Linked DNA regions of Funiculus sociatus GB2-C1. The protein of the gene in region 1 interacts with the protein of each later gene in a pairwise test. Links are inferred from orthologs where the notes say so. Each region holds a gene or a part of one and is shown in the gene's direction. Other genes may lie near its edges.

What was found. Proteins that work in one complex are often made in the same cells at the same time.
Region 2: the proteins of ndk (region 1) and NDI42_RS15165 interact in binary tests that used the Escherichia coli proteins (3 or more experiments, as listed by UniProt). The link is inferred for Funiculus sociatus GB2-C1 from one-to-one orthologs.

The regions. Positions count from the first base shown.
Region 1 is NZ_JAMPKJ010000088.1:770-8,216, reverse strand. Bases 2,108-4,992 are described here. They hold ndk (nucleoside-diphosphate kinase), read left to right. Parts: upstream 2,108-3,267; coding sequence 3,268-3,717; downstream 3,718-4,992. Other genes in these bases: NDI42_RS26025 (slr1601 family putative cell division protein), read left to right, coding at 4,964-4,992; psaM (photosystem I reaction center subunit XII), read left to right, coding at 4,708-4,803; NDI42_RS26035 (TerC family protein), read right to left, coding at 3,768-4,457; NDI42_RS26045 (D-alanine--D-alanine ligase family protein), read left to right, coding at 2,108-3,005. Also shown: tRNA (N6-isopentenyl adenosine(37)-C2)-methylthiotransferase MiaB, read left to right, coding at 1-849; NDI42_RS26050 (hypothetical protein), read left to right, coding at 1,200-1,763; more of NDI42_RS26045, read left to right, coding at 1,896-2,107; more of NDI42_RS26025, read left to right, coding at 4,993-5,371; NDI42_RS26020 (tetratricopeptide repeat protein), read right to left, coding at 5,424-6,137; NDI42_RS26015 (hypothetical protein), read left to right, coding at 6,276-6,551; NDI42_RS26010 (hypothetical protein), read left to right, coding at 6,548-7,015; NDI42_RS26005 (glutathione S-transferase family protein), read left to right, coding at 7,028-7,447. UniProt on the Escherichia coli protein: Major role in the synthesis of nucleoside triphosphates other than ATP. The ATP gamma phosphate is transferred to the NDP beta phosphate via a ping-pong mechanism, using a phosphorylated active-site intermediate.
Region 2 is NZ_JAMPKJ010000029.1:51,563-59,065, reverse strand. The notes cover bases 2,276-5,235. They hold NDI42_RS15165 (5-formyltetrahydrofolate cyclo-ligase), read left to right. Parts: upstream 2,276-3,449; coding sequence 3,450-4,022; downstream 4,023-5,235. Other genes in these bases: NDI42_RS15160 (ABC transporter permease subunit), read left to right, coding at 4,251-5,114; NDI42_RS15170 (GDP-L-fucose synthase family protein), read left to right, coding at 2,339-3,283. Also shown: NDI42_RS15180 (undecaprenyl-phosphate galactose phosphotransferase family protein), read left to right, coding at 1-520; gmd (GDP-mannose 4,6-dehydratase), read left to right, coding at 1,158-2,237; NDI42_RS15155 (CIA30 family protein), read right to left, coding at 5,540-7,039; NDI42_RS15150 (hypothetical protein), read left to right, coding at 7,090-7,260; NDI42_RS15145 (HAD family hydrolase), read left to right, coding at 7,273-7,500. UniProt on the Escherichia coli protein: Involved in the removal of 5-formyltetrahydrofolate.

The DNA.
Region 1 (7,447 bases):
CGGGGCGTTGAGCAATCTCGGACTCCAGAGGCGATTCGCGCCGAAATGGAGGAATTAGGCCGTCAGGGGTACAAGGAAGTGACCCTGCTGGGTCAAAATATTGATGCTTATGGGCGGGATTTGCCTGGGGCGACAGCCGAAGGTCGTCATCAGCACACCTTGACAGATTTGCTTTACTATGTACATGATGTTCCGGGGATTGAACGCCTCCGTTTTGCCACCAGCCATCCGCGTTATTTCACAGAACGCTTGATTCGCGCTTGTGCGGAGTTGCCCAAGGTATGCGAACTTTTTCATATTCCCTTCCAGTCCGGGGATAACGACATTCTCAAGGCAATGTCGCGGGGTTACACCCAGGAGAAATATCGCCGCATTATTGATACCATTCGGCGATATATGCCGGATGCAGCGATTACCGCTGATGCGATTGTCGGTTTTCCTGGGGAAACAGAGGAACAGTTTGAGAATACGTTGCGGCTAGTTGAGGATATTGGCTTTGACCTTCTAAATACTGCTGCTTATTCGCCGCGTCCGGGTACGCCCGCCGCGTTGTGGGAAAATCAGCTGAGTGAGGAAGTCAAGAGCGATCGCTTGCAACGTCTCAATCACTTGGTTAATGTAAAAGCGGCTGAAGCATCGCAGCGCTACTTTGGACGCATTGAAGAAGTGCTGGTAGAAGACCAAAATCCCAAAGACCCGACTCAGGTAATGGGACGCACTCGCGGCAATCGGCTTACCTTTTTCACAGGTGATATTAACGAACTCAAAGGTAAAATAGTCCCAGTGAAAATTACCCAAGTTCGCCCTTTTAGTTTGACAGGTGAGGCGCTATCAGTCGCTTGCTGTTAGCCTTTGCCTATCACACCCAGAGAGTAAAATTTACTCCTACAGCGCCTTAGCCTCAATGTTCTACAAGCCAAGCCCACGCAACGGGAAGATAAATATTAGCCTCGCGTTGCGTCGGGCTTCGTTTGTATAGCCGCGACTTTAGTCATTGGGCATTCTTACAATAAATGTATAAATACACTTCATCTGGCGGAAAATATTACTCTTGACCAGAGGAAGACATTTGCCTATTTCCCACGTCCGGGGTCAGAGCATGAAGCAGTTTTGCATCTGTTTTGAAGACTTAGGACTAATTTGCCAGGATTACGGTTTCCAGCTAAAGGGCAATATAGTCAAAGAAAAAAGTTAATCAGATGAAAACATTTGTTACATTGTGGAAACTCGAAGTAAACTCCCGCCTCCCACTCCTGCGACGGGACTTACAAGAAGCGGTTTATCTTCCCCCTCGCTTAGCTTACGCCTTATACAACACCCTGATATTGGTGTATTGGTCGGCAATTGCGGCTGGTAGCGCCGGTTGGTTGGCTTGTCGCTTTACTTACTTACTCGGTGTTAGCACTCGTCAATTCCTGCTTCCTAAACGGGAACCGCTTCAGCTAAAGAGTAAAAAAACCACTCTTCAGACTCTAACCTCTACGACACCAATCACGGCTGCAAAACCCACTCTTCAAGCTGCTGTCACGCAACCACTCCCCGCAGCAGAACCAGTTAAGGCTCCAGTCACAACTGTACCTTCCGCAGTTGAACAGATAGCAGTCGGCGAACTAACGACGACTGCGGCGCAAAAGGTCAAAGCAGCAAATCCTGATAAAGTTGTCTTGGCGCGGCCTTGGGGTAAAGGATGGCGGATTGCTGTTCTGGAGCCAGAAGAAGCTGCAAGTATCCAACATCCTTGGAAACTGGTGGTGCGTTCTTGAAGGCAACTAGCGATCGTATTCTTCCTGATTGGTGCTATGAATCTTGCTAATTAGGTTTTAAACAGCTGGAGGTCGTTGTAGCCGTCCAGCTATGATAGGCTATCGGCTCTGAGGAGTGCCAAGGAGAAAAAAATGAAAAAATTGCGGGTTGGGTTGCTGTTTGGCGGTTGTTCCGGAGAACATGAGGTTTCGCTCTCATCAGCACGAGCGATCGCGCAAGCCCTAAGCGCAGACCAAAATACCGGAAAGTACGAAATCCTGCCTTTCTACATCCGCAAAGATGGACGGTGGCAAGCCGGGGAATTGGCGCAACAAGTTTTAGAATCAGGAACACCCCTACAATTAGAAACTTCAACTCCTGATTCCCCATCTCCAATCGCCAGTAGCGAAATATCAACCGCCAACACGCAACAACTCAACCGTTGGCAATCTCCCTCCCAAGCTGATGAGATAGATGTCTGGTTCCCCATCCTACACGGCCCTAACGGGGAAGATGGCACGGTTCAGGGAATGCTGAAATTAATGCAGGTTCCCTTTGTGGGAAGTGGGGTTTTAGGTTCTGCGATCGGGATGGACAAAATTGCTATGAAAATGGCTTTTGCCCATGCGGGAATACCCCAGGTGAAATATATTGCTGTCAATCGGTCGCAGGTGTGGTCTAATCCTTGTATTTTCCCGAAACTCTGCGAAGAAATTGAAGGAACTCTGGGCTATCCGTGTTTTGTCAAGCCGGCAAATTTAGGCTCATCGGTGGGAATTAGCAAAGTGCGATCGCGCACTGAGTTAGAAACTGCCTTGGATAACGCCGCCAGCTACGACCGTCGCCTGATTGTAGAAGCAGGTGTCGTGGCGCGAGAAGTAGAATGTGCCGTTTTAGGCAACGACAATCCCAAAGCCTCTGTCGTGGGAGAAATTACTTTTCAAAGTGATTTTTACGACTACGAAACTAAGTATACTCAGGGAGAAGCAGATTTGCTGATCCCCGCACCATTACCAGATGCGATCGCTACTCAAATTCAAGACCTGGCTCTCAAAGCTTTTACCGCCATTGATGCTGCTGGTTTAGCACGGGTAGACTTTTTCTATGTCGAAGCCACAGGCGAAATTTTAATTAACGAAATCAACACGTTCCCAGGCTTCACAGCGACCAGTATGTATCCCCAACTATGGGCAGCAAGTGGTATTTCTTTCCCTGAATTGGTCGATCAGTTAGTTCAACTAGCGCTAGAACGACATACCTAAAGCAATCTCCTTGCAAGTTAGAGCCTGGGAACGATACACAAGAAGCTCTGCGTCTTGTAAAAATTAAAAAAAGTTCACAATTGTGTGAGGCGAAGCGGCGCTTCGCTAACAAAATCCTCATTCCCAGTCTCTAACTGGGAATGAAAAAGGTTTTCGCCAAGGTACGCCAAGAAAAAGCTATCCTTGGTTGTCCTTTGCGTTTAAAAGCCTTCTAGTCTAATCTAAGTTTTGTATCAGTTTGTGAAATTCAAAGGAGATAAACTTGGAACGGACATTTGTCATGGTTAAGCCGGATGGCGTACAGCGCAACCTTGTAGGTGAGGTCATCCGCCGTTTTGAAAGCAAAGGTTTCACTCTGGTTGGGTTAAAGCTAATGAGTGTTAGCCGCGAACTGGCAGAACAGCACTATGACGTTCACCGGGAAAGACCCTTTTTTGCTGGTCTGGTCGAGTTTATCACCTCTAGTCCAGTGGTAGCGACGGTATGGGAAGGTGAGGGAGTTGTAGCATCAGCAAGAAAAATTATCGGTGCTACCAACCCGCTGACAGCAGAACTGGGTACGATTCGCGGTGATTATGGAGTTAGCATTGGTCGCAACCTCATCCACGGTTCTGATGCTATCGAGACAGCACAGCGGGAGATAAGCCTCTGGTTTAAGGATGAAGAACTCGTTAGCTGGAAACCAAGTTTGACATCTTGGCTGTACGAGTAAATAACTAATGGCTAATGGTTAATTACCATTAGCCATAATTTTTTTCCTTTTTATTTTTGAGTTTCCGTGGGAGTTCGCTGGGAAAATCCCCAGGTAAATATGATCGCAATACAGGAGATCATTAACCAGTCTGGTGCATAAGACTCCAGGTTAAAGGCTCTCAATAGCAGTCGCAATCCCACCAACGCTACTGTAATGTAGCCAGCATCCTCAAGATGCACAAATTCATCTAGCCAGCGGATGAATAATCCCGCCATGAACCGAAGCGTAATCACCCCAATCGTACCTCCGGCGATAACAAGCGCGGTATCTTTGGAAACAGCGATCGCTGTCGTTACGCTATCGAGGGAAAAAGCTAGATCAGTAAAGGCTATTATCGGAATTGCCTGCCAAAGGGAAGTAAAACGCGGCCCATGATGTTCCTGATCTTTCCCGTCATCCGAAGTAAAGTATTGGAACACCAGCCAAAGCAGATACATTGCACCTAGTAGCTCAAACTGCCAGAACTGAACAACCCAGGTTGCTGTCAGAATCAAGGTGATTCGGAGGATATAGGCAACTGCTAATCCGAAGTTGAGAGCGCGACGTTGGAGAGTGCTATCTTCTAAGCCTTGTGCAATAGCTGCTAAGGCGATCGCATTGTCTGCTGACAGCACCGCCTCTAACGCCACCAGAACTAGCAGTACCAGGGGAGCTTCAATTCCTACATTGAGCGGAGAGTTCAGGATGTGGTCTAGCATTAACGCCTGTTTAAACTGGAAATATCAAATTAAAAGCAATAATTTCAAGGCTAAAACGTGCCAAAATGATTGCTATCTTAATTAAGCTTAACCTTTGTCGGGAAAGTTTAGACGAAATCAACGATGCTATGCAAACATATGGGTTAAAATTTTTAGGCTTGTGTGTTGCATCTTGTTACAAGATAGTTATAGTAGGCATGATTTAGCCGAAATTGTTGAACTATAAACCTGAAAAAGGAGTTTGTAAACAATGTCTATATCAGATACCCAAGTCTTTATTGCTTTAGTTGCCGCCTTGATTCCCGGCATCCTGGCAATCCGCTTATCAACGGAACTGTACAAGTAGCGATTAGGGGCTGGGGACTAGGGACTGGAAGGGGGATTAGGGACTAGGGACTGGGGACTGGGTAAGATTCTTCCCAATACCCAATACCCAATACCCAATACCCAATACCCAATACCTAATCCCCAGCCCCCAATCCCCAGCCCCCAATCCCCAGCCCCTTATGAATGCAATTGAACCCACAAGACCTCCTCTGCAATCGGTACCACAACGGGCGGTTCCCCGGACGCAGCGACAACAGCGACGCCATCCCAACCGGGGGACGCTCGTGGAAACCACGGCTAAGTTAACTGTAAATATAGTGCTTTCATCGGCGGCGATCTCCGCGCTGGCGCAACTGTTGCCTTATCATATGTCCCAGCAAGCAAAGCTCTCGGACATTCAAGAGGAAGTTAAACGCACAGAAAAACGTGTCAACCGCTTGAGTGATAACTTCAGGCGTTATTTTGACCCGCAGCAAGCCAAAAGCGTTATGCAGGAGCAAAGCCATCGTGTAGACCCCTCTCAGCGTCAAGTGGTCTTGATGGATAGCAGCACGACTGAAGAAGAAGAATTGAAAATGGCAAATTAAAAATTAGGCATTGCCCTTTTTTAATTTTTATTTTTTAATTTTTAATTGTTCTTCAGGCGATCGCAGGTTTCAGCAACTGTATCATCCAAGTTTCGACAACCAGGCGCAAGCGTCCAGCCGCACCAGATCGGGAAAGCAAAGCTAAAGCGTTCTGGTAGTCAGCGATCGCGCAGTTCCAGTCACCCCTCAGTTCGTAGGTGCGACCGCGTTCTGCATAAATGTTACCTTCCAGCTGTCCTAGTCCCATTACTAGGTCAAAATTCTCTAGGGCCAAGTCGTACAATCCCAAATCCCGAAAGGTGATACCTTGGTTAATCCAAGCGCGAACATTGCCGGGGTTGAGATCCAGGGTCATCTCATAGTCAGCGATCGCTTCTGCCATCTGTCCCACAGAAGCGTAGTAGTTGGCGCGATTGTTGTAGGCGCTGTCTAGGTGGGGATCTAGTTCCAAAGCGGTATTGTAATCAGCGATCGCTTTTTCCTTTTGACCGCTCTGAAAATAAATTAGCCCTCGGTTATTGTATTGGGCTGCACTCATGGGGTTGCGCTCAATTAAAGTTGTCAGGATAGCGATCGCGCTCTCGTAATCGCCTTGTTGTGCTTTTTCCTTTGCCTGAGAGCGCAGCGAACCATCTGACTCTATCGCGTGTCCGACTGATACAGATTTGACTCGAAGTAAACGTCTTGGAGCCGCGCCAGTCGATGAGATCGGATAACTGTGTTGGTGTCTTGCTTGGTCTTGACAGTGGATTGCGCGAACGTTCATATCATTTTCAAAGGTATCTTGGACTTATCTGGAATCACTTTATCGCCTTGCTTTGAGTCGCTGCCTTGCTTCTGTGTCACTTAAGTAAAGCGTCTGGCAAGCGGTCGATTGACACCCAGACAATCCAGTTAGGCTTGGATGTCCTTTAAATACCTACAGCCCCAATCCACAGCATTACTGAAACCTCTACAGACAAACAAAGCGATCGCTTTTTATCTGTCCAGAGAAACCGTTTATCATGTGAAGCTTAAGCGATTGGCATATAGCGGAATTGGGGAGAATGTGGCTGGGAATTGGTTCTGTGGCACATATATCCCTTGCCTATCCTCTTCCCCTCTAACCCCATCTGGTAGAATGCAAGCGATGATCAAGCTGTGTTGGTGTTTTGAATCTTTAAGGAAAACAACTTTATGACAACTGCAACTTTCTATCCCAACGCCCCGGATCTGTGCGAAGATGACTACCTGCTGCTTGGCTTAGCCACTTGCTTCTACAAGGAAGATGGCGAAGTTCGTGAAGTAAAAGTAATTGAACCCATCCCCTCAGCCGCCCTAGAAGCGATTCTCAAAGGAATTCCCACCTCATACCAGATGGCGATCGCTACCACGATGGGCGCTGTCCTCACAGAGGATAATACACTCGCCCAGCCCGCTGATTTCCCACAAGAGGCGCAGTTTAGTGATGAGTTTGCTTTTCGCGCGATCGCATCTGCCCGCACTTATAAAACCCACCCAGAAGCCCAGTCTCATATCCCTGTGGGAACAACCCGCACTGACTTTAACTATTCCATAGAACGCAAGCGGGTACTGAATGCTCAGCGCGTTGTTCGCAAGGAAGACAACGTAAAACAACACTCCCATACTCACAAAGTTCTTTAAGGTTTAATTATCATGTTGAAACTCTACGGAGGAGCCTTTAGTCGCGCGTCAATTGTCAAGTGGTATCTGGAAGAACTTGGCATTCCTTATGAATTTGTCATGCTGGATATGCAAGCAGGCGCTCACCGACAACCAGATTATCTCGCGATTAATCCTATGGGCAAAGTCCCGGCGCTTGTGGATGGGGATTTTCAGCTTTGGGAGTCGGGGGCAATTCTGCTTTATTTAGCCGAAAAGTACGGCAAGATGCCATCTTCCCTAGAACAAAAAGCAAAAATTACTCAGTGGGCGATGTTTAGCAATGCCACACTAGGGCCAGGAATTTTTGTGGAAGCCAGCCGGGAACGGGAAATGCCCAAGTTGATGCAACCGCTCAATGACATCTTAGAGCGGCAACCGTTCTTAATGGGAGACGAGTTCAATGTCGCCGAT
Region 2 (7,503 bases), on another replicon or contig:
CCTCAGCTCGCAAGGTCCGATTTTTTATATTCAGGAACGCGTGGGGAAAGACTATAAGCCTTTTAGGTGTATCAAATTCAGAACGATGGTGGTGAATGCAGATGAGCTGTTGGAGCAAATGATTGCAACATCACCGGATCTGCGTGAGGAATTTGAGGACAATTTCAAGCTCAAAGATGACCCTCGGATCACCTGGATTGGTAAATTCCTAAGGGTGACTAGCCTGGATGAGTTCCCCCAGTTCTGGAACGTGCTCACAGGGGACATGAGCGTTGTCGGGCCAAGACCTCTAGTTCCAGAGGAACTGTCAAAATACGGGAATCAAATTGATAAAGTGTTGATGATTCGCCCTGGAATTACCGGATTGTGGCAAGTTTCTGGACGCAACGATATCCCCTATCCCCGCCGAGTGCAGATAGATGTCTATTACGTCAATGCCAGGAATTTCTGGCTGGATCTGTGCGTGGTGATAAAAACGATTGGCATTGTCATATCCCCCAAAGACAATGGTGCCTACTGAAAAATAGCTGACCCGATGTGCAACTTTACAGCTCATACCCCCCCAATTTATGGGGGGCTAGGGGAGATCGAAAGAACAGACCAACTCATGTGTTGCTTCCCCAAAAGAGCTTAAAAAGCGCCCGCAAGACAGGGCGTAGGGAAAGCGATCGCTTTCCCCAAATCTTCGGGCAAGAAAGGGGGCTTATCTTAGTTGCACATGGCGTTAGCTGATTATCAGCAATTTATTAATTTGCTGGTAGTCCTTGCTTTTGACCGCTACAGCTTTTCTCCCTGCCGCAGAAGGGCTGTAGATTTTAGTGTGGGCATTTTTTATATACCAAGTTGCATTCTTATAACTAAAGTTTTCTCCCCTGTGCTGATCTCTTCTCCACCCTAGACCTGGAAAATTCTCAGTCTACCGTCGAAATACGTAAGTTTTATTTTGATTCTGGGCATACTCTACGTATATTCCTGATGTTCTCCGAGAAATTTTGAGTTAACTTAAGTAGTGACTTAGGGATTTCCTCTACTGATAGAGGGATTTTTCACAAAATTGGGTGCTGTTAGCTCTCGTAGATGGCGAGAGAAAATCAAAAGAGAATTTAGAGCTGTTGTCAAGACAATTATTTGGTCAGAGGCTATAGGGAAGATTAAGTATGACGCAACGCAAGATCGCACTAATCACAGGTATTACTGGACAAGACGGTTCCTACTTAAGTGAGTTATTGCTTGAGCAAGGTTATGAGGTTCACGGTATCATCCGCCGGACTTCTACGTTTAACACAGACCGCATAGACCATATGTACGAAGACCCTCACAAAGAGGGCGTGCGGTTGTTTCTGCACTATGGCGACTTAACTGATGGCACCACCCTGCGCCGGATTTTAGAGGAAGTCAAGCCAGTAGAAATTTACAATTTGGGCGCTCAATCTCACGTAAGGGTCAGCTTTGACTCGCCGGAATATACTGTCGATGCGGTGGGAATGGGGACGCTGCGCTTGTTGGAAGCAATTAGAGACTACCAGCAGCGTACCGGGATTGAGGTACGTTTCTATCAGGCGGGTTCTTCTGAGATGTTTGGTAAGGTGCAGGAGGTGCCTCAGAAGGAAACGACACCCTTTTACCCCCGCAGTCCTTATGCTTGTGCCAAGGTTTATGCTCACTGGCAAACGGTAAATTATCGGGAATCTTACGGCTTATTTGCCTGTAACGGGATATTATTTAACCACGAGAGTCCGCGCCGGGGCGAAACGTTTGTAACGCGAAAGATTACCAGAGCGATCGCTCGCATCATTGCCGGAAAACAGAAAAAAATCTACCTGGGTAATCTCGATTCCAAGCGGGACTGGGGCTATGCTAAAGACTACGTAAAAGCAATGTGGCTGATGCTCCAGCAAGAGGAGCCGGATGATTACGTGGTAGCAACCGGAGAAACTTACTCAATTCGCCAATTCCTAGATGTTGCTTTTAATTACGTCAATTTGGATTGGCATGACTATGTAGAGTTTGACGAACGCTACCTGCGTCCAGCAGAAGTGGAGTTACTCATCGGCGATCCGACTAAGGCTCTAGAGAAACTAGGCTGGAAACCTTCTGTTACTTTTGAACAATTAGTTCATTTGATGGTGGAAGGGGATATGCAAGCTTTAGGCTTAACTTCACCTAACGGTAACGGTTCCCACTCCCCTCTGGATATGGCTACGATTCGCCAGGCTGCCGGTAGTATGCACGACTAGAGAGTTAAAAGTTAGGAGCTAGGAGTTATGAGTTATGAGTTTATTCATAACTCATAATTTTTAGCAGATATCCAAAAATTTAGGGGAGGATGGTAAGAAATATGGCTACTTTAGATTTGAGCAATAAACGGATTCTAGTTACGGGTGGGGCTGGTTTTTTGGGGCGTCAGGTGGTGGAACAGCTGAGGTTAGCAGGGGCAGACCTAGAGAAGATTACGATACCGCGATCGCGCGATTATGATTTGCGATCACTTGAAGCTTGCCAACGCGCTGTCGAACACCAGGATGTCGTGATTCACCTCGCAGCCCACGTCGGCGGCATTGGCTTGAATCTGGTAAAACCTGCTGAATTATTCTATGACAACTTGATGATGGGCGCTCAGCTGATTCATGCCGCCTATCAAGCTGGTGTCCAAAAGTTCACCTGTGTTGGCACTATCTGCGCTTATCCCAAGTTTACACCAGTGCCATTCAAAGAAGATGACCTTTGGAATGGCTACCCGGAAGAAACCAACGCCCCCTACGGCGTTGCTAAGAAAGCTTTATTAGTTCAACTCCAATCTTACCGACAGCAGTACGGCTTTAATGGTATTTACCTGTTGCCAGTAAACTTGTACGGCCCAGAAGATAACTTTGACCCCAAGAGTTCCCATGTTATCCCAGCTTTGATTCGCAAGGTACACGAAGCCCAAATTAGAGGAGATAAGCATCTACCTGTATGGGGCGATGGTAGTCCTACCCGCGAGTTTCTCTACTCAACTGATGCTGCTTTGGGTATCGTCATGGGTACGCAGGACTACGATGGTACAGAACCCGTGAACCTGGGAACAGGTTATGAAATTTCCATCAAGGAGTTGGTAGAACTCATTTGCGAACTAATGGGCTATGAGGGTGAAATTGTTTGGGAAACAGATAAGCCCAATGGTCAACCGCGCCGCTGTTTAGATACCGAACGGGCTAGCCGAGAATTTGGCTTCACCGCCAAAGTTGACTTCAAGCAAGGTCTAAAAAATACCATTGAGTGGTATCGACAACACGCAGAGTAAGTCGAAAAAATTTTGAGTGTGAAAAACCCGTTTTGTTTAACAAAACGGGTTTTTGTGTTGACAGTATCCAAAATCTTCTTACCGAGCGCACAGCAAGCCTCCTAGGATAGGGAGACACTAAGATGGAAGCTAGTATAATCTCACAACCAACCTATCCATAGAACTTGTGAACAAAGTTGATAATCAACTAGATAAAGTAGAATTACGGAGATCGCTTCTCAAAATACGGCAATTTATGCCTGTGAGAAAATGGAGAGAAAATAGCGATCGCATCTGCACTTACCTGCAATCCTCGCCTCTATTTACTCAGGCTAAAACTGTCCTCGCTTACTTCAGCTTTCGACAGGAACCAGACCTCAGCCCTTTATTTGTAGATAATCGCAGATGGGGATTTCCCCGATGTGTTGGCGATTCCCTGATGTGGCATATCTGCACACCTGGAGAATCGACGAGCCAGGGAGCTTATGGTATTCTTGAACCGCGCCCAGATGCTCCCATTTTGCAACCAGATGAAGTTGATTTAATTCTTGTACCTTCTGTGGCTTGTGATGTTCGCGGATATCGCTTAGGTTACGGTGGTGGTTATTATGATCGCTTGCTAAGTTCATCTCCGTGGGCGGACAAACCGACTATAGGGATTGCATTTGAATTTGCTTTTTCGCCCAAATTACCTATTGATGAATGGGATAAACCCTTGCATGGCGTTTGTACAGAAACGGGTTTGAGGATAATGCGATGAATCAAATCTCCAAATTTCTGATTTCCGCGCAGAGGACATTGTCCTCTGCGCTCTAACCACCTACCTTTAGCAAGCATTTGGTTAGACCAATACATTCACATAATATGACATAACAATGTTAATTGCAAGTATTTGTAGAAAAATAATTAGCAAATTTTCGGCAGTAAAAGCGCAATAGTTGATAATTTAGAGATGACCATTAATTGGAAATATAAAGTGTAATTGTAGATGAATAATTACCAGGCTAAAAAACCGAAGAACCAAGCTAAGAACTCAAAAATAAGAACTGTGTGGATGTATGGGATCTTGGGAGCGATCGCGGTGATTATGCTTTTCCCTCTGATCTGGCTCATCAGCACATCCCTCAAATCCCCATCAGAAAACATCTTTCAATTTCCACCCCAGTTGGTGCCAAGCCAACCGACATTCCAGAACTTTGTGCAAGTTTGGCAAACAAATCCCTTTGGGCAGTATTTGTTTAACAGTACCCTAATTGCAGTCCTGACAGTGGGCTTAAATTTGCTGTTTTGCTCCCTCGCCGCTTACCCGTTAGCGCGGCTAAATTTTCGGGGACGCGACATGATTTTTGCCGGAGTTGTCTCTACTATCATGATTCCGTTCCAGATAGTGATGATTCCCCTGTATATTTTGACGGTGCAACTGGGTTTAAGAAACACTTATTTGGGCGTTATTTTGCCAAGCGTTGCATCTGCCTTTGGAATTTTTCTACTGCGCCAAGCTTTTCAAGGAGTCCCCAAAGAACTCGAAGAAGCTGCCCGGATGGACGGCTGTTCTGAGTTAGGCTTGTGGTGGCACGTAATGCTTCCAGCAATTCGTCCAGCATTGGTCTGCTTGGCTCTTTTTGTTTTTATTGGTTCTTGGAGTGACTTTCTTTGGCCTTTGATTGTCCTCGATAGGCCAGAATATTACACTCTTCCTTTGGGTGTTGCTAATCTTGCCGGGACATTTTCTCTAGATTGGCGATTAATTGCCGCTGGGAGTGTTATTTCAATTGCGCCAGTACTGCTAGTTTTTCTATTCTTGCAGCGTTACATTGTGGCGACAGATACTGGCAGCGGCGTTAAAGGTTAACGACTTTTTAGAAGCAAGGAGTATTTTTGGGTTTATATGGAATCAACTCCAAGACAGAAACGAATAATTCCAGTCTCTCCTAATCCTCTGCGGTTGATTCTAGCCCTTTAAACGCAGAGGATAAGATCTACCGCTATATTCAGCGGCAGGCGCAACCATTTCCCGCATCCGGTGAACCATCGGCAAAAAATAAATCTGGAGTTTTCCGGAGGAGACTACCTTGCTAATGGAAACAAAGATTAGTAGATGCACCCTGATGTTTGCCCCAGGCGATAAGCCTGGGGTTTTCTTTTTGAGGGTTGAGATTTTGTGGGTGGGTAGGCTTAGATTACAAGAAAAACGAGCTATCGCAGACGCTGAAAAGGCAGGGTAAAGACAGGAAACTATAGAAGGAAGTAGTCCTGTGAAGATTTTGTCATAATCTCCTACCTGTCAGGTTGCAAGTGGGAAAAAAGATTTTGCCAGTCTAGGGAGTCAGCGCTATTTTCTCCCTCTTTCACCTCAAAAGTTACGTTACACGCTTTGGGTTGTTCTAAGGCTTGTATGCACAAATCGGCAATATCTTCTCGGCTCACTTTCCCCCGGATGTTGTCGCCTTGCTCGAAAATTAATTGTTTGCCTCCTGGTTCTTCAGTCAGCGCACAAGGTCTGATAATTGTGTAAGGGATTCCACTTTCTCTAACGCTATCTTCTCCGCGCAATTTCCAAGTTAAAATTCCTCCGAGTTGCTCGTTCATTCTCACCGCTGGCGGTTCTTCTTCTAAATTAATTCCAGGGCGGCCAGGACGAGTTACACCTGCTGAACTGATCATGATAAATTGAGGTAAAGTTTCACCACCGTAAGCTTTGATGGATTCTACTTGTAAGGCAAAGCCACCGGGAGAAAATTTGGGATTTAGCCCACCATCGTATTCAAACTTGCTCAACATGAATTGAAATGAGCAAATTTTACTGGAATTGATTGGCTCTCCATCTGTCAAAGTTTTGGCACGGAATACAGGAATTAAGTCCGCGAAAGGTACGCAAACATTAATCCAAGTATTTGCTACGGTATCGAAGGAATGGCTATAGGCAACTCCATCCCATTTAGCTTCTGTACGGAGAAAGAATTTATATCGTTTTCCGTCGCCTCTGACGCGCAATTCTATACCTTCGTAACCAGCTAAATCAATCGGTGACTCGAAGTTTTTCGTGCGAATTGAAGCAAAGCCGCCGGAGTTTTCGGTTGACACGTTTCCAGCAAATAGTACAGTGTTTTCAACCAGTTGGATACCACTCTGACTCACGCCACCCATAACAACATCATCCACTGCACCCCAAGTATTTTTGATGTCATCCGATGGGTTGGTAAAATCAAATATCCGTTTTTCGTCAGCTCCTCCTTTATTATGGGAGGAAAATTGCTCAGAGACGGCTTGTACTAGGTTTTTAATGCCTTGATAGTCTACAATTTCGGGCTTGTCCACGACTTCAGGCATATAAAATTTAATACCTTGATAATACTTAGCTCGATCTGGCGTGTCGCCTTCGACTGGCTGCACTTTGACACCCGTACAACAGACAATGGCTGTTACGTTTTGCATCATTGCGGAAGTGAGAGTTTCTGGGATGGTGATGTCTCCCTCGAACAGTTCCACATTGTCGCCAAGTATTTCCTTTGCTCTATGGGCATCTCTGACAAGCGATCGCACTCTATAACCCCGCTCAACCAGTCGTCGCACTACTCGCTTACCGACTCCGCCTGTCGCCCCTGCTACCAGTATCACTCCCACGCGCTTTTCTCCAGTAGGTCTGTCCTTATTATCCTTGGCACGACCTTGAAATAACCGCTGTAGACAACTGAGGAAAGGGATAACCTCGAAATAGGCAAGGGTTTGCAAAAATCTGCCAAAATCCCATTTAGAGCGATTGTTTTGATTTGACATTTTATTCTCAAATGCACATATATCTTTTTGATAACAGATAAGATTGAGGCATGGAGCAGGAAGATCGAGAAATAACCGCAGATATAAACCTATTAATATTGGACATGGATGGTACTGTGAGGCAACCGCTCTCAGGTAATAAGTTTATCCAGCGTCCGCGCGATCAACAGATTATCGAAGGTGTTGAGAATGCGATCGCATATTTCGCCGCTACTGGTTGAAAAATTGTCGGCGTGACAAATCAAGCTGGTGTCGCCAGTGGCAAAAAATCCCTCCAAAGTTGCATCAAAGAACAGCAGTACACGCTGGAATTATTGCCAGAAATCGAAGAAATTTATTTCTCTCCAGATTTTGATGGTAAAAAGTGTTTCTGCGTAACGAAAAACCAAGTTCTTAATTACAGCAAGCATCCCGAGTCTGGAAATTTTGGTTCTTCATTACTTGGTATGCCAAACTATTAGTTT